2 regions of the Streptomyces sp. SAI-170 genome follow, and region 2 is predicted to be linked to the other one. Evidence: riboswitches for the same ligand, from Rfam matches in the RefSeq annotation. Region 2 holds a riboswitch; the other holds the start of a gene.
The links. A riboswitch is a leader RNA that binds a small molecule or an ion and turns the genes downstream of it on or off. The one in region 2 is predicted to bind glycine.
Positions count from the first base shown of each region.

Region 1 (9,936 bases), 4.4 Mb from region 2:
GTCGTGATCACCATCCCCGTGAAGGCGGTCCCGGACCTGCCGAAGGGCCTGCTGGACGACGCCGCCGAGGGCGTCGCCGTCATCGACACCGGCAACTACTACCCGAAGCAGCGCGACGGCCGCATCGCCGGCATCGAGGACGAGGGCCTGACCGAGAGCGCCTGGACCGCCCGCGAGATCGGCCACCCGGTCGTCAAGGTCTTCAACGGCACCTACGCCCAGGACCTCCTCGACCGCCACCGCCCGGCCGGCGACCCCGACCGCCTCGCCGTCCCCGTCGCCGGCGACGACGAGGCCGCCAAGGCCAAGGTCCGCGCCCTGGTCGACGAACTCGGCTTCGACACCGTCGACGCGGGCGGCCTCGCCGACTCCTGGCGCCAGGAGCCCGACACCCCCGTCTACGGCCTGCGCGCCGGCGTGGAGGCCGTCACCAAGGCCCTGGCGGCGGCGTCGCCGCAGCGCAAGCCGGAGTACCGCGGCTGACTCAGACGATCTCCAGAGGCCGGTGCGGCCCCTGTGGCAGTTCCACCTTCACCGGATCACCGGGCCGCACCACGCCACCCGTCACGACGACGCTCATGATCCCGGACCTGAAGCGCACGGCCCCGTCGGCGTCCCGGCCGACGACCTGCTTCATCAGGCCCTTCTGGAAGCCGTCGATCTGGGCGCACGGATTGCGCAGCCCGGTCACCTCCACGACGGCCTCGTCCCCGAGGTGCAGCCGGGCCCCGACCGGCAGGCCGAGCAGGTCGACGCCGCGGGTGGTGACGTTCTCCCCGAGCTGTCCCGCCGCCACCTCGAAACCGGCCTCGGCGACCTCGGCGAACAGCTCCTCATGGATCAGGTGCACCTGCCGCAGGTTCGGCTGGGAGGGGTCCTTCGCCATCCGGAACCGGTGCTTCACCGTCGTACCGGCGTGCACGTCCCCCTCCACGCCGTGGCCGGCGATCAGCGTGATGCTGTCCCGGTTCGGCTTGGTGAAGGAGTAGGTGCCGTTGCTGCTGACCGCAGCGACCGTGCCGTTCATGGAACGCGTCCCCCGATGTCCGTGCTCAGCACTCGATGATGTTGACCGCCAGCCCGCCCCGGGCCGTCTCCTTGTACTTGACCGACATGTCGGCGCCGGTCTCCTTCATGGTCTTGATGACCTTGTCCAGGGACACCTTGTGCGAGCCGTCGCCGCGCATGGCCATGCGGGCGGCGGTGACGGCCTTGACCGCGGCCATGCCGTTGCGCTCGATGCAGGGGATCTGGACGAGGCCGCCGACGGGGTCGCAGGTGAGGCCGAGGTTGTGCTCCATGCCGATCTCGGCGGCGTTCTCGACCTGCTCCGGCGATCCGCCGAGCACCTCCGCGAGGGCGCCCGCGGCCATCGAGCAGGCGGAGCCGACCTCGCCCTGGCAGCCGACCTCGGCGCCGGAGATGGAGGCGTTCTCCTTGAAGAGCATGCCGATCGCGCCCGCGGCGAGCAGGAAGCGGACCACGCCGTCCTCGTCGGCGCCGGGCACGAAGTTGATGTAGTAGTGCAGGACGGCGGGGATGATGCCCGCGGCGCCGTTCGTCGGGGCGGTGACCACCCGGCCGCCGGCCGCGTTCTCCTCGTTCACCGCCATCGCGTAGAGGGTGATCCACTCCATGGCGAGCGCCTGCGCGTCGCCCTCGGAGCGCAGCTTGCGGGCCGTCGTCGCCGCACGGCGCTTCACCTTCAGGCCGCCCGGCAGGATGCCCTCGCGGGACATGCCGCGCGCCACACAGGCCTGCATCACGCGCCAGATGTCGAGCAGACCCTCGCGGATCTCCTCCTCGGTGCGCCAGGCGCGCTCGTTCTCCAGCATCAGGGCGGAGATCGACAGGCCGGTCTCCTGCGTCAGGCGCAGCAGCTCGTCACCCGTGCGGAAGGGGTACTTCAGGACCGTGTCGTCCAGCTTGATGCGGTCCTCGCCGACCGCGTCCTCGTCGACGACGAAGCCGCCGCCCACCGAGTAGTACGTCTTCGACAGCAGCTCGCCGCCCTGGGCGTCGTACGCCCAGATCGTCATGCCGTTCGCGTGGTACGGCAGCGCCTTGCGGCGGTGCAGGATCAGGTGGTCGTCGAAGGAGAAGGGGATCTCGTGCTCGCCGAGGAGCCGGATGCGGCCCTGCGCCTTGATGGACTCCACGCGCTCGTCGGCGGACTCCACGTCGACCGTGCGCGGAGAGTCGCCCTCCAGGCCGAGCAGCACCGCCTTCGGGGTGCCGTGGCCGTGGCCGGTCGCGCCCAGCGAGCCGTACAGCTCGCAGCGCACCGCGGCGACGGAGGGCAGCAGGCCCTCGTTGCGCAGCCGGCGGGCGAACATGCGCGCCGCGCGCATCGGGCCCACCGTGTGGGAGCTGGACGGGCCGATGCCGATCGAGAACAGGTCGAAGACCGAGATGGCCACGGTCACTCCTCAGGATGGGGTGGCGGGGCACCCGGGATCGCCGGGTGCCCCCGCCGGGGACTTACTTGTTCAGGCCGGGGTACAGCGGGTGCTTGTCCGCCAGGGCCTTGACGCGGGCCTTGAGGGACTCCGCGTCGTACGACGGCTTCAGCGCCTGTGCGATCACGTCCGCGACCTCGGCGAAGTCCTCGGCCGTGAAGCCGCGGGTCGCCAGGGCCGGCGTACCGATGCGCAGACCGGAGGTCACCATCGGCGGACGCGGGTCGTTGGGGACGGCGTTGCGGTTGACCGTGATGCCGACCTCGTGGAGCCGGTCCTCGGCCTGCTGGCCGTCGAGCTCCGACTCGCGCAGGTCGACCAGGATCAGGTGCACGTCCGTGCCACCGGACAGCACGTTCACCCCGGCCTCACGGGCGTCGGGCGCGGTGAGCCGCTCGGCGAGGATGCGCGCACCCTCCACGGTACGCCGCTGGCGCTCCTTGAAGTCCTCCGAGGCGGCGACCTTGAAGGAGACCGCCTTGGCCGCGATCACGTGCTCCAGGGGACCGCCCTGGAAGCCCGGGAACACCGAGGAGTTCAGCTTCTTCGCGAACTCCTTCTTCGCCAGGATGATGCCGCCGCGCGGCCCGCCGAGCGTCTTGTGCGTGGTGGAGGTCACCACGTCCGCGTGCTCGACCGGGTTGGCGTGCAGGCCGGCCGCGACCAGGCCCGCGAAGTGCGCCATGTCGACCCACAGGTACGCCTCGACCTCGTCGGCGATCCGGCGGAACTCCGCGAAGTCCAGCTCGCGCGGGTACGCCGACCAGCCGGCGATGATCACCTTCGGGCGGTGCTCCTTGGCGAGCCGCTCCACCTCGGCCATGTCGACCAGGCCGGCGTCGTCCACGTGGTAGGCGACCACGTTGAACTGCTTGCCGGAGAAGTTCAGGCGCATGCCGTGGGTCAGGTGACCGCCGTGCGCCAGGTCCAGACCGAGGATCGTGTCCCCGGGCTGGGCCAGCGCGAACAGCGCGGCCTGGTTCGCGGAGGCACCGGAGTGGGGCTGGACGTTGGCGTACTCGGCGCCGAACAGCTCCTTGATCCGGTCGATCGCGATCTGCTCGGTGACGTCGACGTGCTCACAGCCGCCGTAGTAGCGGCGGCCCGGGTAGCCCTCGGCGTACTTGTTCGTCAGGACCGAGCCCTGCGCCTCCATGACCGCGAGCGGAGCGAAGTTCTCCGAGGCGATCATCTCGAGCGTGGACTGCTGCCGGACCAGCTCGGCGTCGACCGCCGCGGCGACCTCCGGGTCGAGCTCGTGCAGGGGCGTGTTCAGGACGGACATGTGTCTCCTCAGCCGGCGGTGTGGGCGTCGTACGCGTCGGCGTCGAGCAGGTCGTCCTGCTCGCCCGAGACGCGCACCTTGAACAGCCAGCCGCCCGCGAAGGGGGCCGAGTTCACCAGCGACGGGTCGTTCACCACGTCCTCGTTGATCTCGACGACCTCACCGGTCACCGGGGAGTAGAGCTCGGACACCGACTTCGTCGACTCCAGCTCACCACAGGTCTCACCCGCGGTGACCTCGGTGCCGACGGCCGGCAGGTCGGCGTAGACGACATCGCCGAGCGCGTTGGCCGCGAACTCGGTGATGCCGATCGTCGACACACCGTCCTCGGCGGCCGACAGCCACTCGTGCTCCTTGCTGTAGCGCAGCTGCTGGGGGTTGCTCATGGCCTGAATTCTCCTGTACGCGCGGATGTGCTGATGACGGGGGGACTGCCGGGAACGTGCGTGAGCAGCGCGATGTGCGCAGAGTCACGCACGGAACGCCCGCAGTGACTACTTCTGGCGCTTGTAGAAGGGCAGCGCGACGACCGTGTACGGCTCGTGCGTGCCCCGGATGTCCACGCCCACGCCCTCGGTGCCGGGCGCGGAGTGCGCGGCGTCGACGTAGGCCATGGCGATCGGCTCGCCCAGGGTGGGGGAGGGGGCGCCGGAGGTGACCTCGCCGATCACCTCGCCGCCCGCGACCACGGAGTAGCCCGCGCGCGGGACGCGACGGCCCTCGGCGACCAGGCCGACGAGCACCCGCGGCGGGTTCTGCTCGGCCCGCGCGGCGGCCTCGGTGAGCGCCTCGCGGCCCACGAAGTCGCCGTCCTTGTCGAACTTCACGACCCGGCCCAGACCGGCGTCGAACGGCGTCAGCTCCGCCGTCAGCTCGTGCCCGTACAGCGGCATGCCCGCCTCCAGGCGCAGCGTGTCCCGGCAGGACAGACCGCACGGGATCAGGCCGACGCCCTCGCCCGCCTTCGTCAGCGCCTGCCACAGCTCCACGGCGTGCTCCGGCTTCACGAACAGCTCGAAGCCGTCCTCGCCGGTGTAGCCGGTGCGCGCGATCAGCGCCGGGACACCCGCGACCGTGCCGGGCAGACCGGCGTAGTACTTCAGATTGTCCAGGTCGGCGTCCGTCAGCGACTTCAGGATGCCCGGGGACTCGGGACCCTGGACCGCGATCAGCGCGTACGCGTCACGGTCGTCGCGGACCTCGGCGTCGAAACCGGCGGCGCGCTCGGTCAGCGCGTCCAGCACCACCTGGGCGTTGGAGGCGTTCGCGACGACCATGTACTCGGTCTCGGCCAGGCGGTAGACGATCAGGTCGTCCAGGATGCCGCCGTCGGCCTGGCAGATCATGGTGTAGCGGGCGCGGCCCACGCCGACGGCGGCGATGTTGCCGACGAGCGCGAAGTTCAGGAAGTCCGCGGCCTGTGCGCCGGTGACGGTGATCTCGCCCATGTGCGAGAGGTCGAAGAGCCCGGCCCTGGTGCGCACGGCGTTGTGCTCGTCGCGCTCGGAGGCGTAGCGCAGCGGCATGTCCCAGCCGGCGAAGTCGGTCATCGTCGCGCCGAGCGAACGATGCAGCGCATCGAGCGCGGTACGGCGGAGTTCGGTACTGCTCATCGGTCGGTCGTCTCCCAAGTACACGACAGGCGAGGTCATTCCTCCCCATCTGTCATCGGAACCTGAGAGGTTCGCCATGACCGCCCGTACAACGGGTGTACAGGAAGGGACATGGCTTGCACCTTGGGTGGGACCACTGCAGATCAGCGGTCCGCTTTTCAGATGTGCCTCGCCCGCGCGGTAACGGGGCCTGAGAGATTCAAGGGAGGGACTTGCTCCTTCGGCGCCCCAGCGAGGCTGGGGACTCTCCCGCGCGGATTCAAACGGCCGGTATGCAGTTGGCGGGGCCATCATTGCACGCATCCGCCCGGCACGGCAGGCCGCATCTGTGACCGGCCTGTGGCAGTACGCACACGAAATCACCGGCCGCACCGCATTACCGTCTCTTTACACACGATGGGCAAGGGTCCTACGACCCGCCCCAGGGGAGGACGATCACGGTGAACAGGACCACGTCGTACGCCACCACGACCCCCGCCCTCGCGCTGCCCGCGTCGGCCGCGGCCCCGGCCCGCGAGGTCCCCTCCGCCCCTGTCGTCCGCGACCTGCGCGACCGCGGTGGCCACAGTCCGCACGCCCTGCTCTTCGGCCCCCACGACCTCGTCGTGATCACCGGCCTGCCCGGCAGCGGCAAGTCCACCCTCATGCGGCGCGCGGTGCCGGGCATACGCATCGACTCCCAGGACACCCGCGACCGCTTCGACGCGGCCACGCCCCGCCTCCTGCCGTACGCCGTCTACCGGCCCCTGGTCCGGCTCGCGCACTACGCCGGGCTGCGCCGTGCCCTGCGCACCGGCGAGGGCGTCGTCGTGCACGACTGCGGCACGCAGGCCTGGGTGCGCGGCTGGCTGGCCCGGGAGGCCCGCCGCCGGGGCGGCACCCTGCACCTGCTGCTCCTGGACGTCACGCCCGAGCAGGCCCTGGCCGGGCAGCGCGAGCGCGGCCGCGGGGTCTCCCGCTACGCCTTCCGCCGGCACCGCCACGCCGCCTCCCGGCTGCTGCGCCGGGCGGAGCGCGGCGGCCTGCCCCGAGGCTGCGGCTCGGCGGTGCTGCTCGACCGGGACGCGGCGGACACGCTGCGGCGCATCGGCTTCACGGGCTGAGAAGGCGGCCACCCGCACGGGTTAGCCTTTTCAGCCTCAGCAGGTTCTCGGCAGGCGGTAGGCGGCACATGGACTTCCCGGCGCAGGCGCACCCCCATCCGCACGGCGGTTGGCCCGGCAATGAACTCGAGGAGGTGCTCTCCGCCTCCCTGGGCGTGCCGTCGGCCGGCCCCCGCATAGTCGAGGTCCTGGGCCGCAGCTTCGTGTGGGTGCCCCTGCCCAACGGCGGCGGCCCCGACAGCGGCCCCCTCGACCTGCCCACGCTGGAGATCGACGGCCAGGCCTTCGTGCCCGTCTTCAGCTCCGAGGAGCAGTTCCGTCAGGGCGCCGGGCCGACGATGTCGTACGCCATCGCGCCCGCCGTGGAGTTCGCGCGCGGTCTGCCCCCGCAGGCGGGCATCGCGCTGAACCCGGGCGGCGTGGTCGGCGTCCCGCTGCCGCCCGAGGCCGTCGCCGAGCTCTGCCGGGCCGGGCGCACTCCGCTGGACGGGCCCGCGAGCGGCGGCCGGGTCCGCCTCTTCGAGCCCGACTGGCAGGACGACCCGGTCGACTTCCTCTCCGCGGCTTCCGCCGAGTTCGACGCCACCGGCATCGTCCTCACCGCCCGCCGCTGTCTCGCCGCGATCGAGACCGCCGACCCGGTCCTCTTCGTCGGCGTCGAACTCTCCCAGTGGGAGGGCGACCTGCGCACGATCCCGGCGGAGGCCCTGGGCCGCGCCCTCGGCAGGACCCCGGTGCGCTGGCCGGTGAACCTGGTGCTGCTGGACGTGGCCCAGGACCCGGTGGGGGACTGGATGAAGCACAAGGTCCGCCCGTTCTTCCAGAAGTAGGGGCCGCCCCTTCTTCCGGAAGTAGCGCACCCTTCTTCCGGAAGTACGGGACCGGATCGCCCCCGAGCCCCCTCCGATCCTCCCCCCGGACGACATAACCTGGTTTCATTACCCAGTCGAAGAAAGAAGGGGCGTAACACAGTGAGCGCGAGCGGCACCGCCGCGACCGGCACGGTCGAGCACACGCTGCGCCAGGTCACCCCGGGGCGTTACGACGCCTACGAGGCGCTCCTGCGTGCCCTCGCGACACCCACCTCCGGCCAGATCTGGATGCTGCTGTGGCACGGCCAGGCCGGCTCGCCGGACGCCCAGTACGGCACGATGGAGGTCGGGGGCCACGCGTACGCCCCCTGCGTCACGTCCGCGCAGGAACTCGCGGCCAGCGGCTGGAACCGCAGTTACGAAGTGGTCGAGGGCATCGACGTCGCCCGCACGCTCTACCCCGACCACTACGGCCTCTGGCTCAACCCGCACGCCTCCAACGGCGGCGTGGGCATCCCGTGGCTCGACCTGCGCCGGATCGCGACGGGCCTGGACCGTCAGCCGGCCGGCCCGCTGCGGCTGGCCGAACCCGGCATCGAGATCCCGCAGTTCTACGCCCTGCTCGCGCAGAACGCCCACCGCACCCCCGCCGTACGCACCCTGCGCCGCGCCTGGGTGCAGCCCGCGCTCGGGGAGCCGTACCTCGCCATCGGTCTGGACGTGTACGACACCTCGCCGCCGGCCGTGGACTCCGTACGCGCGATGATGCACCAGTCCATCGGCGCCGTACCGGACGGACTGCCCGTGTCGACGGTGGCGATGTCCGACGAGTACTGCCCCGTCGCGATGTGGATGCGGACCCATGCCCGCCCCTTCTACGACCGTGAGGCGCACGGCGCCGTGGCCGCGCCGGCACCCGCCCCGGGCTACGGTTATCCGCCGGTGCGCGGCGCGTACTAGAGCCGTCTCACCCTTCAGGCCACCCGGATCGCGAGAGGGCCTTCTGCGCGCGTAGATGCGGTCGGTATCGACACGTCTGTCCCACACGCCCCAAGTTCTCCTCGTCCGGCCGTCGTTACCTGCTGTCCGGATAACGGATTCCCCAGGACAGCATCACGTTTACGCATCCATTCACCGCCAAGTCTGGCAACAGATCGCCAAAGCGTTGAAGACTCCCGCACCAGGGGTGTTCGCCCGGGTGTTCGCCCCAGTACGACGGACTGACAACGCCGCTACAGCGGCAAGTGCGGGCCGGCTACCGCCGGTTGAGAGGGGTCCCTGCCAGATGACGGCACCATTGCACGAGCCGACCGCGGAAGCGGCCCCGAGCGCGGCCGAGGAAGCCGCGGCAGTCAGCGGTGGCGCGAAGGCCGTACAGGGCCGCTCCCTGGGCCGGATCGCCTGGGAGCGCCTCAAGCGCGACAAGCTCGCTCTGGCGGGTGGCGCCCTGGTGCTGCTGCTCATCCTGGTCGCCGTGCTCGCCCCTGTGATCAGCAACCTCGTCGGCCAGGACCCCGAGTCCCACCACGAGGACCTCATCGACCCGCTGTTCGGCACGCCCAAGGGGTCCCTGGGCGGCATGAGCGGCGATCATCTGCTGGGCGTCGAGCCGGTCAGCGGCCGCGACATCTTCGCGCGCATCGTCTACGGGGCCCGGATCTCGCTGCTCGTCGGCTTCCTGTCGGCGGTCGTCGCGGTCGTCATCGGCACCGTCCTCGGTATCCTCGCGGGCTTCTTCGGCGGCTGGGTCGACTCCCTGATCAGCCGGGTGATGGACGGTCTGCTGGCCTTCCCGCAGCTGCTCTTCATCATCGCGCTGGTCTCCGTCATGCCGAGCGAGATGCTGGGCCTGGAGGGCACGAACGTCCGCCTGTTCGTGATGATCCTCGTCATCGGCTTCTTCGGGTGGCCCTACATCGGACGCGTGGTGCGCGGCCAGACCCTCTCCCTGCGTGAGCGGGAGTACGTCGAGGCCGCCCGATCGCTGGGCGCCGGGCGCTTCTACATCCTGTTCAAGGAGCTGCTGCCCAACCTGGTCGCCCCGATCGTCGTGTACACGACGATGATGATCCCCACCAACATCCTCACCGAAGCGGCACTCAGCTTCCTGGGCGTCGGCGTCAAGCCGCCCACGGCCTCGTGGGGTCAGATGCTGTCGAACGCGATCGACTACTACGAGTCGGACCCCATGTACATGGTCGTCCCGGGTGTAGCGATCTTCATCACGGTTCTTGCCTTCAACCTCTTCGGCGACGGCGTGCGTGACGCGCTCGACCCGAAGGGCTCCCGCTGAACTGCCGTACCTCAAGCGACCCGTGGCACACCACACGGGATCTCTCATCACAACCGGAGGGTCCGAGATCGTGACTACCCAACGCACCTCAGGGCGGCGCAAGCAGGCCATGGCCGCTGCCGCGGTGGTCGCCGCGCTGCTGACCACGGCGGCGTGCGGCGGCGGCGACGGCGACGGCGACAACGGCTCCAAGACCGGCGCTGCCGGCTTCGACGCCGCCAACAACAAGGTCGCCCAGGCCTCGCTGGCCAAGAAGGGCGGCACGCTGAAGTTCGCCGGAGCCCAGGACGCCGACTCGTGGGACACCACCCGCGGTTACTACGGCTTCATGTGGAACTTCGCGCGCTACTACAGCCGCCAGCTCGTCACGA
Region 1 is NZ_JBMGQD010000001.1:2,691,441-2,701,376, reverse strand. Features, by position in the region: gene RKD23_RS11865 (NADPH-dependent F420 reductase) at 1-483, shown strand, start outside; gene RKD23_RS11860 (MOSC domain-containing protein) at 485-1,027, opposite strand; gene RKD23_RS11855 (L-serine ammonia-lyase) at 1,053-2,420, opposite strand; gene glyA (serine hydroxymethyltransferase) at 2,482-3,744, opposite strand; gene gcvH (glycine cleavage system protein GcvH) at 3,753-4,130, opposite strand; gene gcvT (glycine cleavage system aminomethyltransferase GcvT) at 4,239-5,357, opposite strand; glycine riboswitch at 5,397-5,525, opposite strand; glycine riboswitch at 5,526-5,619, opposite strand; gene RKD23_RS11835 (AAA family ATPase) at 5,792-6,460, shown strand; gene RKD23_RS11830 (enhanced serine sensitivity protein SseB) at 6,529-7,290, shown strand; gene RKD23_RS11825 (enhanced serine sensitivity protein SseB C-terminal domain-containing protein) at 7,432-8,232, shown strand; gene RKD23_RS11820 (ABC transporter permease) at 8,558-9,565, shown strand; gene RKD23_RS11815 (ABC transporter substrate-binding protein) at 9,636-9,936, shown strand, end outside.
Region 1: another riboswitch for glycine. It lies ahead of gcvT (glycine cleavage system aminomethyltransferase GcvT); the one in region 2 lies ahead of gcvP (aminomethyl-transferring glycine dehydrogenase).

Region 2 (9,936 bases):
GCAGAACATCCGCAGCGCCGTGCAGCATCTGCGGGAGCGCGGGTTCCGTGACCTGGAGCGCATGACGCTGATGAGCGACGGTGCCACCGTCTACGAGTGCACCTCGCCCGACGAGGTGCATGCCCTGCTGCAGGGCGGTCAGGGCGTCTTCGGTATCGCCGTCGGTGTGGTGTGGCGGGACGTGGAGAGTGCGTTGTCGCAGCTGCACGGGGAGCGGATCGACACCGGGGAGACGCTGGTCGGGCACAACCCGACGGACGAGCTGGCCAGGCGGCGCAACAAGGCCGTGTAGCGCCTGCCGTCGGTTCCGCCCGGGGTGTGGGCGGGGCCATTGTCAGTGGCGTGGTGCAGCATCGGAGATGTGAGAACCGCGCCCACGATCCTGCATCTCGACATGGATGCCTTCTTCGCCTCGGTGGAGCAGGCGTCCAAGCCGAGCCTGCGCGGGAAGGCCGTCGTGGTGGGCGGTCTCGGGCCGCGTGGGGTGGTGGCGACCTGCTCCTACGAGGCCCGGGTGTTCGGGGTGCACTCGGCGATGCCGATGGCGCAGGCGCGGCGGCTCGCGCCGAACGCGGCGTATCTGGTTCCGCGGGGAGGGCTGTACCGGGCGATCAGCGAGCAGGTGATGGGGCTGCTGCGGGCGCTGTCGCCGTTGGTGGAGCCGCTGAGCCTGGACGAGGCGTTCGTGGACCTGGAGGCCGGTGGGGCGGCCTGGGACGGGGAGTCCGCGCGGCTGGCCGGGGAGAGACTGCGGGCGGACATACGGGCCGTCACAGGGCTCACCGGCTCGGTGGGGCTGGCCGCGTCCAAGATGCTGGCGAAGATCGCCTCGGAGCAGGCCAAGCCGGACGGCCTGGTCCTGATCCCGCCCGGGACCGAGCGGGCGCTGCTCGGGCCCATGTCGGTGCGGACCCTGCCGGGGGTGGGGCCGGCGACCGGGGACCACCTGAGACGGGCGGGCATCCACACCGTCGAGGAGCTCGCCGAGGCGGGCGAGGACGAGCTGGTGCGGCTGCTCGGGAAGGCCCACGGGCACGCCCTCCACGCCATGGCACTCGCGCGTGACGAGCGGCCGGTGGTGGCCGAGCGGGAGGCTAAGTCGGTCTCCGTCGAGGACACCTACGACGTGGACATCCATGAGCGGGTGCGCATCGGCCTGGAGGTGCAGCGACTGGCCGACCGGTGTGTGCGCAGGCTGCGGGGGGCCGGGCTGTCGGGGCGGACGATCGTACTGAAGGTGCGCCGGTACGACTTCTCGACCCTGACGCGTTCGGAGACGCTGCGGGGGCCCACGGACGACCCCGCGGTCGTGCGGGAGGCCGCGCTGCGGCTGCTGGACTCCGTCGACACCACGGGTGGGGTGCGGCTGCTCGGCGTCGGGGTGAGCGGGCTGGCCGACTTCACGCAGGAGGACCTGTTCGCGCAGGCCGCCGGGGAGGCGGAGACGGACGACGAGGAGGAGACGGCCGAGGAGGCGGCGCGGGAGCCGGCGGAGCCCGAGGAGCGGCGGTGGGCTCCCGGGCATGACGTGCGGCACACCGAGTACGGGCACGGGTGGGTGCAGGGCAGCGGGCTCGGGCGGATCACCGTGCGGTTCGAGACGCCCTGGTCGGAGCCGGGGCGTGTGCGGACGTTCCGGATCGACGATCCCGCGCTTGAGCGGGCCGAGCCGTTGCCGTTGGTCCAGGGAGGGGAGGGGGTGGAAGAGGGGGAGCGTGTGGAGGGCGTGGCGGGGGCTGCGGAGGTGTCTGAGGTGTCTGAGGTGCTTGGGGTTCGTGGGGCTTCGGCGGTGTAGGTGCCGTGCCCTGGGCGTGGGCGTTGGGCTGGGGCTGTGGGGCGCGGGCCGTCGGCCTTCGCTGGGTGGGGCCGGCTGTGCTGCCCGGTGGCGGCGGGCGGTCCGCGTAATCGTCCGTGCCAGGCGGTCGGCGGCCGGCGGCCGGGTGCGTGCCCGGTCGTCCGTGCCGGGCGGCCGGCGGCCGGGCGTGGTGCGTGCCCGCCTGTGGCGCTCAGCGATGGTGAGTGCGTGGGCACCCTTCTCGGCCCGGGCTCTCCGCTTGGCCCGGGGTCTCCGCTTGGCCCGGGCTCTCCGCGTGCTCGTGCCTGCCGTCGGCCCGTGCTGCATCAGCGGGGACTACCCCTAGGCGGCGCCCGGGCGGGGCTCCGGCTGCGCGGAGGTCACTGGGGATGCGTGTGCGGATCGTGGTCGTTGTGGGGGTCCTGGCCTGCGACGTTGCCGAAGTCCCGGTCGGGGGGCGGAGGTGATGGGGCCACGTTGAGGCCGTAGTGGTGGTAGAGCTGGAGTTCCTGTTCGGGGGAGAGGTGGCGGCCGACGCCGAAGTCGGGGGCGTCCTTGATGAGGGCTCGGTCGAAGGGGACGTGGAGTGTGCCCTCGATCAGCTCGCTGGGCTCCAGGGGGACGAAGGCGTCTCTGGAGAACAGGCCGGTGCGTATGGCCGCCCATTCCGGCACGCCGGTCGCGTCGTCGAGGTACACCTCGTCGATCGTGCCGATCTTGGTGCCGTTGCGGTCGAACGCCTTGCGGCCGATCAGGTTGCGCGGATCGATGTCGGTCTGCACGAGCCCTCCACTTGGTCGCAAATCATCCGTAAGCACTACGAAAGAGCACATTTGGGTGCGCGGCCACTCGAAGGCTCGTGCGGTGGGCTCGCTGGTAGGCTTGCAGACGGCTGCTGACCCCGTGCGGGAGAGTCCTCCGATCGTCACCGGAGGCGCCGAAGGAGCAAATCCTCCCCGGAATCTCTCAGGCCCACGTACCGCACGGACGAGGTCACTCTGGAAAGCAGGGCGGATGTCGACGGCTTCCGCTCTCACCGACGGTGAAAGCCGGGCGCCCTCGGGCGGCCGGTGAAGCTCTCAGGTTGAGATGACAGAGGGGGAGGCCGTCGGGGTACCCGCGCCGTGGTGCCCCTCGAAGGTCGCGTCAGACCAGGAGGCCTCCGCAATGACCGCCCAGCGCATTCCGCTCTCCGAGCTCGAACAGGGCATCCCCTTCGAGCAGCGTCACATCGGGCCCGACCAGGAGGCGCGGGCCAAGATGCTCGCGCAGGTCGGCTACGGCTCGCTCGACGAGCTCACCGCCGCCGCGGTGCCGGACGTGATCAAGAACGCCGACGCCCTGGACCTGCCGGGCGCCCGCTCCGAGGCCGAGGTGCTGGCCGAGCTGCGCTCGCTGGCCGACCGCAACCAGGTCCTCGGCTCCATGATCGGGCTCGGCTACTACGGCACTTTCACCCCGCCGGTCATCCTGCGCAACGTCATGGAGAACCCGGCCTGGTACACGGCGTACACGCCTTACCAGCCGGAGATCTCCCAGGGACGTCTGGAAGCCCTGCTGAATTTCCAGACGATGGTCGCCGAGCTGACGGGGCTGCCGACCTCCGGCGCCTCGCTGCTCGACGAGGGCACCGCGGCCGCGGAGGCCATGGCGCTGTCGCTGCGGATGGGGAAGAACAAGAAGGGCCTCTTCCTGATCGACGCGGACGCGCTGCCGCAGACCATCGCCGTGATCGAGACCCGCGCCGAGCCGACCGGTGTCGAGGTCGTCGTCGCCGATCTGAGCGAGGGCATCCCGGCCGAGATCGCCGCGCGTGAGATCAACGGCGTGCTGATCCAGTACCCGGGCGCCTCCGGTGCCGTACGCGACATCAAGCCGGTCATCGACCAGGCGCACGAGCTCGGCGCGCTCGTCACCGTGGCCGCCGATCTGCTGGCGCTGACGCTGCTGAAGTCGCCGGGTGAGCTGGGCGCGGACATCGCGGTCGGTACGACGCAGCGGTTCGGTGTGCCGATGGGCTTCGGCGGGCCGCACGCCGGTTACATGGCCGTGCGCGAGAAGTTCGCGCGCAGCCTGCCGGGCCGGCTCGTGGGCGTGTCCGTGGACGCGGACGGGAACAAGGCGTACCGCCTGGCTCTCCAGACGCGTGAGCAGCACATCCGCCGGGAGAAGGCCACCAGCAACATCTGTACCGCGCAGGTGCTGCTCGCGGTGATGGCCGGGATGTACGCCGTCTACCACGGCCCCGAGGGGCTGAAGAGCATCGCCGGGCGGACCCACCGCTACGCCGCGATCCTGGCGCAGGGGCTGAAGGCCGGCGGTGTTGACGTCGTTCACAGCTCTTTCTTCGACACGGTCAGTGCACGCGTCGAGGGCCGTGCGGCCGAGGTCGTCGCCGCGGCGCGTGTGAACGGTGTCAACCTGCACCTCGTCGACGCCGACCAGGTGTCGATGTCCTGCGACGAGACCACCACGCGGGACCAGCTCCAGGCCGTCTGGGCCGCCTTCGGTGTCGAGGGCGACGTCGAGGCGCTGGACGCGGCCGCCGGTGAGGCGCTGCCCGAGGCGCTGCTGCGCACCGACGACTACCTCACCCACCCGGTCTTCCACCAGCACCGCTCCGAGACCGCGATGCTGCGCTACCTGCGCAAGCTCGCCGACCGTGACTACGCCCTCGACCGCGGCATGATCCCGCTGGGCTCCTGCACCATGAAGCTCAACGCGACCACCGAGATGGAGCCGGTCACCTGGCCCGAGTTCGGCCAGCTGCACCCCTTCGCGCCCGAGGAGCAGGCCGAGGGCTACCTCACGCTCATCCACGAGCTGGAGGACCGTCTCGCCGAGGTCACCGGCTACGACAAGGTCAGCCTCCAGCCGAACGCCGGCTCGCAGGGTGAGCTGGCCGGTCTGCTCGCCGTACGGGGATACCACCGCGCCAACGGCGACGAGCAGCGGACCGTCTGCCTGATCCCGTCCTCCGCGCACGGCACGAACGCCGCGAGCGCCGTGATGGCGGGCATGAAGGTCGTCGTCGTGAAGACCGCCGAGGACGGCGAGATCGATGTCGAGGACCTGCGGGCGAAGATCGAGAAGCACCGTGACGAGCTGGCGGTGCTGATGATCACGTACCCGTCGACGCACGGTGTGTTCGAGGAGCACGTCGCCGACATCTGCGCGCAGGTGCACGAGGCCGGCGGTCAGGTGTACGTCGACGGTGCCAACCTGAACGCGCTGGTGGGCCTGGCCAAGCCGGGGCACTTCGGCGGCGACGTCTCGCACCTCAACCTGCACAAGACCTTCTGCATCCCGCACGGTGGCGGCGGCCCGGGTGTCGGCCCCGTCGCGGTCCGCGAGCACCTCGCGCCGTACCTGCCGAACCACCCGCTGCAGCCGTCGGCCGGCCCCGAGACCGGTGTCGGGCCGATCTCGGCGGCGCCGTGGGGCTCCGCGGGCATCCTGCCGATCTCGTGGGCGTACGTCCGTCTCATGGGCGGTGAGGGGCTGAAGCGGGCCACGCAGGTGGCGGTGCTGTCCGCCAACTACGTCGCCAAGCGCCTGGAGCCGCACTACCCGGTGCTGTACACCGGCCCGGGCGGGCTGGTCGCGCACGAGTGCATCATCGACCTGCGGCCGATCACCAAGGCGACCGGTGTGTCCGTGGACGACGTCGCCAAGCGGCTCATCGACTACGGCTTCCACGCGCCGACGATGTCCTTCCCGGTGGCCGGCACGCTGATGATCGAGCCGACCGAGTCCGAGGACCTGGCCGAGCTGGACCGTTTCTGCGACGCGATGATCGCCATCCGCGCCGAGATCGAGAAGGTCGGCGCGGGCGAGTGGCCGGCCGAGGACAACCCGCTGCACAACGCCCCGCACACCGCGGGTGCGCTCGGTGGGGAGTGGAAGCACGCCTACTCGCGCGAGGAGGCCGTGTTCCCGGCCGGGGTGTCCGTGGCCGACAAGTACTGGCCGCCGGTGCGGCGCATCGACCAGGCGTACGGTGACCGGAACCTGGTGTGCTCCTGCCCGCCGCTGGACGCGTACGAGGACTGAGGTCCTGAGGTCCGAGTAAGGCCTGAGGCCCTGCCCCTGCTCTGCGGGGGCGGGGCCTCTCGCCTTTCTGCTGCCTGCTCTCTGCCTTACGCCGGGTAGGCGTGCGTCTGGGTCGCCTTGACCGTGGCCCAGACCTTTGTGCCGAGGTGCAGGTCGAGTTCGGCGGCGGCGACGGTGGTGAGGTCCGCGGCGAGGGGGAGGTCGCCGGTGAGGGCCACGCGGATCTGGTCGCCGTGGGTCTCCAGGCCGGCCACCTCGCACTGCCACAGGTTGCGGGCGCTGGAGCCGGTGGGGTGGTCGCCGAAGAGGGTGACGGCGCTGGGTGGGAAGGCCACGAAGGCGGGGCCGGTGAGGTGCTCGGTGGTCGTCACGGTCGGGCCGGCGTCCAGGCGGACGGTGTGGCCGTCGGCCTCGCCGCGGTAGAGGTTCAGGCCGACGAGCTGGGCGATGTAGTCCGTGCGGGGGCGGCGCGCGATCTCGGACGGGGTGCCCTCCTGGACGATACGGCCCTCCTCGATCACGACCAGGCGGTCTGCGAGCACCATCGCGTCCAGCGGGTCGTGGGTGACGAGTACGGCCACCGCTTCGAAGTCGGCGAGGTGGCGGCGGAGTTGGGCGCGCACCTCCAGGCGGGTGCGGGCGTCCAGTGCGGCGAGGGGCTCGTCCAGGAGCAGCAGGCGGGGGCGTACGGCCAGGGCGCGGGCGAGGGCCACGCGCTGGGCCTGGCCGCCGGAGAGGTGGCGGGGCTTGCTGGCGACGTGGTCGGCCAGGCCCATGCGGGCCAGCCACTCTGCGGCCTGGGCGCGGGCCTCCGCCTTGGGGATGCCCTGGCAGCGGGGGCCGAAGGCGACGTTGTCCAGGGCGGTGAGGTGGGGGAAGAGCAGGTAGTCCTGGAAGACGACCCCGACCGGGCGCGCCTCGGGCGGGGTCTGCTCAAGGGGGGTGCCGTCGAGGTGGAGGTGGCCCGCGGTGAGGGGCGTGAGGCCGGCGAGGGTACGCAGGGCGGTGGTCTTTCCCGCCCCGTTGGGACCGAGGAGGGCGAGGACGTCGCCTGGGGCCGCGGCGAGGGAGACGTCCAGGTGGAAGGGGGCGTGGTCGACGATCAGGCGGGCGTCCAGGCCGGGCTGGGGCGGGGGCGGAGGCGGGGTCCGTGGGGTGGTCATGGTGTCGTCGTCCCTGGGGCTGTGGTTTAAAGGGCCTGGTTTCGCTGTGTGGGGGCGTTCACGCGGCTGCCCGCGGTTGCCTCGGGCTGTCCGGTTCTACGGTGCTCTCATCCAGCGGTCCCGCAGGCCCGCCAGTACGGCGATCGAGACCGTCAGGAGGACCAGGCTCAGGGCGATGGCCGCGGCCGGGTCGTTCTGGAGGGCCAGGTAGACGGCGAGGGGCATGGTCTGGGTGCGGCCGGGGAAGTTGCCGGCGAAGGTGATCGTCGCGCCGAACTCGCCCAGCGCCCGGGCCCAGGCGAGGACCGAGCCCGCTCCGATGCCCGGGGCGATGAGGGGCAGGGTGACGCGGCGGAACGCCGTGAAACGGGAGGCGCCGAGGGTGGTGGCGGCCTCCTCGTAGCGGGGGTCCGCGGCACGCAGGGTGCCCTCGACGCTGATGACCAGGAACGGCAGCGCCACGAAGGTCTCCGCGATCACCACGCCCGTCGTGGTGAAGGGGAGCGTGATGCCGAACCAGGCGTCCAGCCACTGCCCGACCACGCCGTTGCGGCCGAGGGCCAGCAGCAGGGCCACACCACCGACGACCGGGGGCAGCACGAGGGGCAGGGTCACCAGGGCGCGGAGCAGGCGGCGGCCCGGGAAGTCGGTGCGGGCCAGCAGCCAGGCGAGGGGCACACCGAGGACGAGGCTCAGGGCCGTCGCCGCCGTCGCGCAGACCAGCGACAGCCGCAGCGCCTGCCACACCTCCGGGCTGGTCAGCTGCTCGGGCAGCGTGCTCCAGGGCGTCCGGATGAGCAGGGCGAGGAGGGGGAGGAGCAGGAAGGCCAGGCCGAAGAGTGCCGGGATGAGGAGGGGGAGGGGGATCGGGGTTGTGCGGGTGCGGGGGCGGGGTTTGAGGGTGCGGGGGCGCCGAGGGGCGGAGGGGGCGGGGTGCGCCTTGCTCCTGCCGTCGGGGAGGCCGGGGTCGGAGGGCGCCGGGTGAGGGTTGCTGGTGCCGCCTGTGCCGCCTGTGCCGCCGGTGCCGCCTGTGCCGACGGCGCCGCCATCTGTGCTGCCTGCGCCTGCTGTGCCGCCGCCCCTATTGCCGCGAAGAGATCCTCCCGCGTTGCCCTCGCGCGGCTCGGCGCCGCCGGTGTTCTCCCAGGAGGGGCCGAGGCCGGCTTGCGGTGGGTCGGCGGTGGGGTCGTCCTTCCAGGGCGTAGTGCTGCTCATGGCTTCAGAAATCCCGCGTCCGTGAGGATCTTCTGGCCCTTGGGGGACTTCACGAGGTCGATGAAGGCCTGGGCCGTTTCCGTGTGGTGGGCGTTCTTGAGGAGGGCGATCGGGTAGTCGTTGATCGCGTCGGCGGACTCCGGGAACTCCACGCCCTGGACCTTGTCGCCCGCCGCCTTCACGTCCGTCTTGTACACGACCGCCGCGTCGGCCTCGTCCAGCTCGACCTTCATCAGGGCGCCCTTGACGTCCTGCTCGTAGGAGACGGGGGTGAGCCGGAGGCCGGCGGCGTCCAGGGCCTTCTGGGCGGCGGAGCCGCAGGGGACGTCCTTGTCGCAGAGGACGACCTTCAGGCCGGGGGCGGTGAGGTCCTTGAGGGAGGAGATGTCGTCCGGGTTGCCGGGCAGCGTGGCGATCGCCAGCTCGTTGCGGACGAAGGTGGTGGGGGTGCCCGCCGCGGCGCCCGCGTCCGTCACGAGGGTCATCGTCTTGGGGCTGGCCGCGGCGAAGACGTCGGCGGGCGCGCCTCCCGTGATGCTCGCGGCGAGCGAGTCGCTGCCCCCGAAGCTGAAGGTGACGTGCGCGCCCGGGTGCTGCCGCTCGAATTCCGCGCCCAGTTTCGTGAAGCTCTCCTTCAGCGAGGCGGCCGCGAAGACCGTGACCGTGCCGGACACCTTGCCGGAGGAGCCGGCCGCCTGGGATCCGGGGGAGTCCGAGGACGCACCGCAGGCCGAAAGGGCCAGCAGCGCGATCCCTCCCACGATGGCGCGGCGTGTGCGTACGGATCGAGTCGTCACAGGTCCCTCCCGGGCATCGGCCGTTCGCGCAGGGCATGCCGGAGCGGCCCTGCCGATACGCCGATCATAGTGACGCAGATGCTGGCCTCAGGTCTGCTGGAGCATCGCATGAGCGAGCGTAAGCAGTCATGTTGATCCGCACATGCGGTTGCCGCGGAGGATCTACGTACGGTCGATGTGTACGTTTGTCGACTTCACCCGGGCCGTGGCCTCCATGCCGACCTCCAGTCCCAGCTCCTCCACGGCCTCGCGGGTCAGCAGCGAGACGAGTCGGTGCGGGCCCGCCTGGATCTCCACCTGGGCGGCGACGTCGCCGAGCTTGATGGCCGTGACGATGCCGGGGAAGGCGTTGCGGACCGAGGTGTACGGGGGCTCGTCGTCGTCCGGGGTGGTGGACGCTCTGGCCAGCTCCACGGAGAACGCGGCGAGGTCACGCCCGTCGATGAGCCGGCGGCCGGTGTCGTCGCGGTGGGTGGCCACGCGCCCGGCGTCGGCCCAGCGGCGTGCGGTGTCGGGGCTGACGCCGAGCAGACGGGCGGCCTGGCCGATGGTGTAGGACTGCATGACCGTCACGATATGGCGTGTCGCCGGTGACGGGCCGCGCGCATACGTCGGGGCCGGTGCGCGGCGGTGCGCCGCGGGCCGGCCCCTGTCGGTGCGTGGCGTCTCCTGTTCGTGGCGACGCCTGTTGTCGCGCGTGGGCGCCTCCAGCCATGGCCGACGCCTGTCGGGCGTTGCGCGGGCGCCTCCCGTCGTGGCCGGCGCCCTGGACTGCTCAGGCGGCCGTCACGACCCTGCTGGTGTCCAGCGGGCGGTGCGGGGCGATGATCTGGCCGTCCGGCAGGAGCTCACCGGTGTCCTCGAAGACGACGACGCCGTTGCAGAGCAGGCTCCATCCCTGCTCCGGGTGAGC
Region 2 is NZ_JBMGQD010000001.1:7,086,069-7,096,004, forward strand. Features, by position in the region: gene RKD23_RS31870 (MerR family transcriptional regulator) at 1-292, shown strand, start outside; gene RKD23_RS31875 (DNA polymerase IV) at 362-1,795, shown strand; gene RKD23_RS31880 (PRC-barrel domain-containing protein) at 2,176-2,577, opposite strand; glycine riboswitch at 2,692-2,787, shown strand; gene gcvP (aminomethyl-transferring glycine dehydrogenase) at 2,963-5,848, shown strand; gene RKD23_RS31890 (ABC transporter ATP-binding protein) at 5,935-7,011, opposite strand; gene RKD23_RS31895 (ABC transporter permease) at 7,108-7,878, opposite strand; gene modA (molybdate ABC transporter substrate-binding protein) at 8,223-9,023, opposite strand; gene RKD23_RS31905 (TOBE domain-containing protein) at 9,186-9,587, opposite strand; gene RKD23_RS31910 (DUF5999 family protein) at 9,799-9,936, opposite strand, start outside.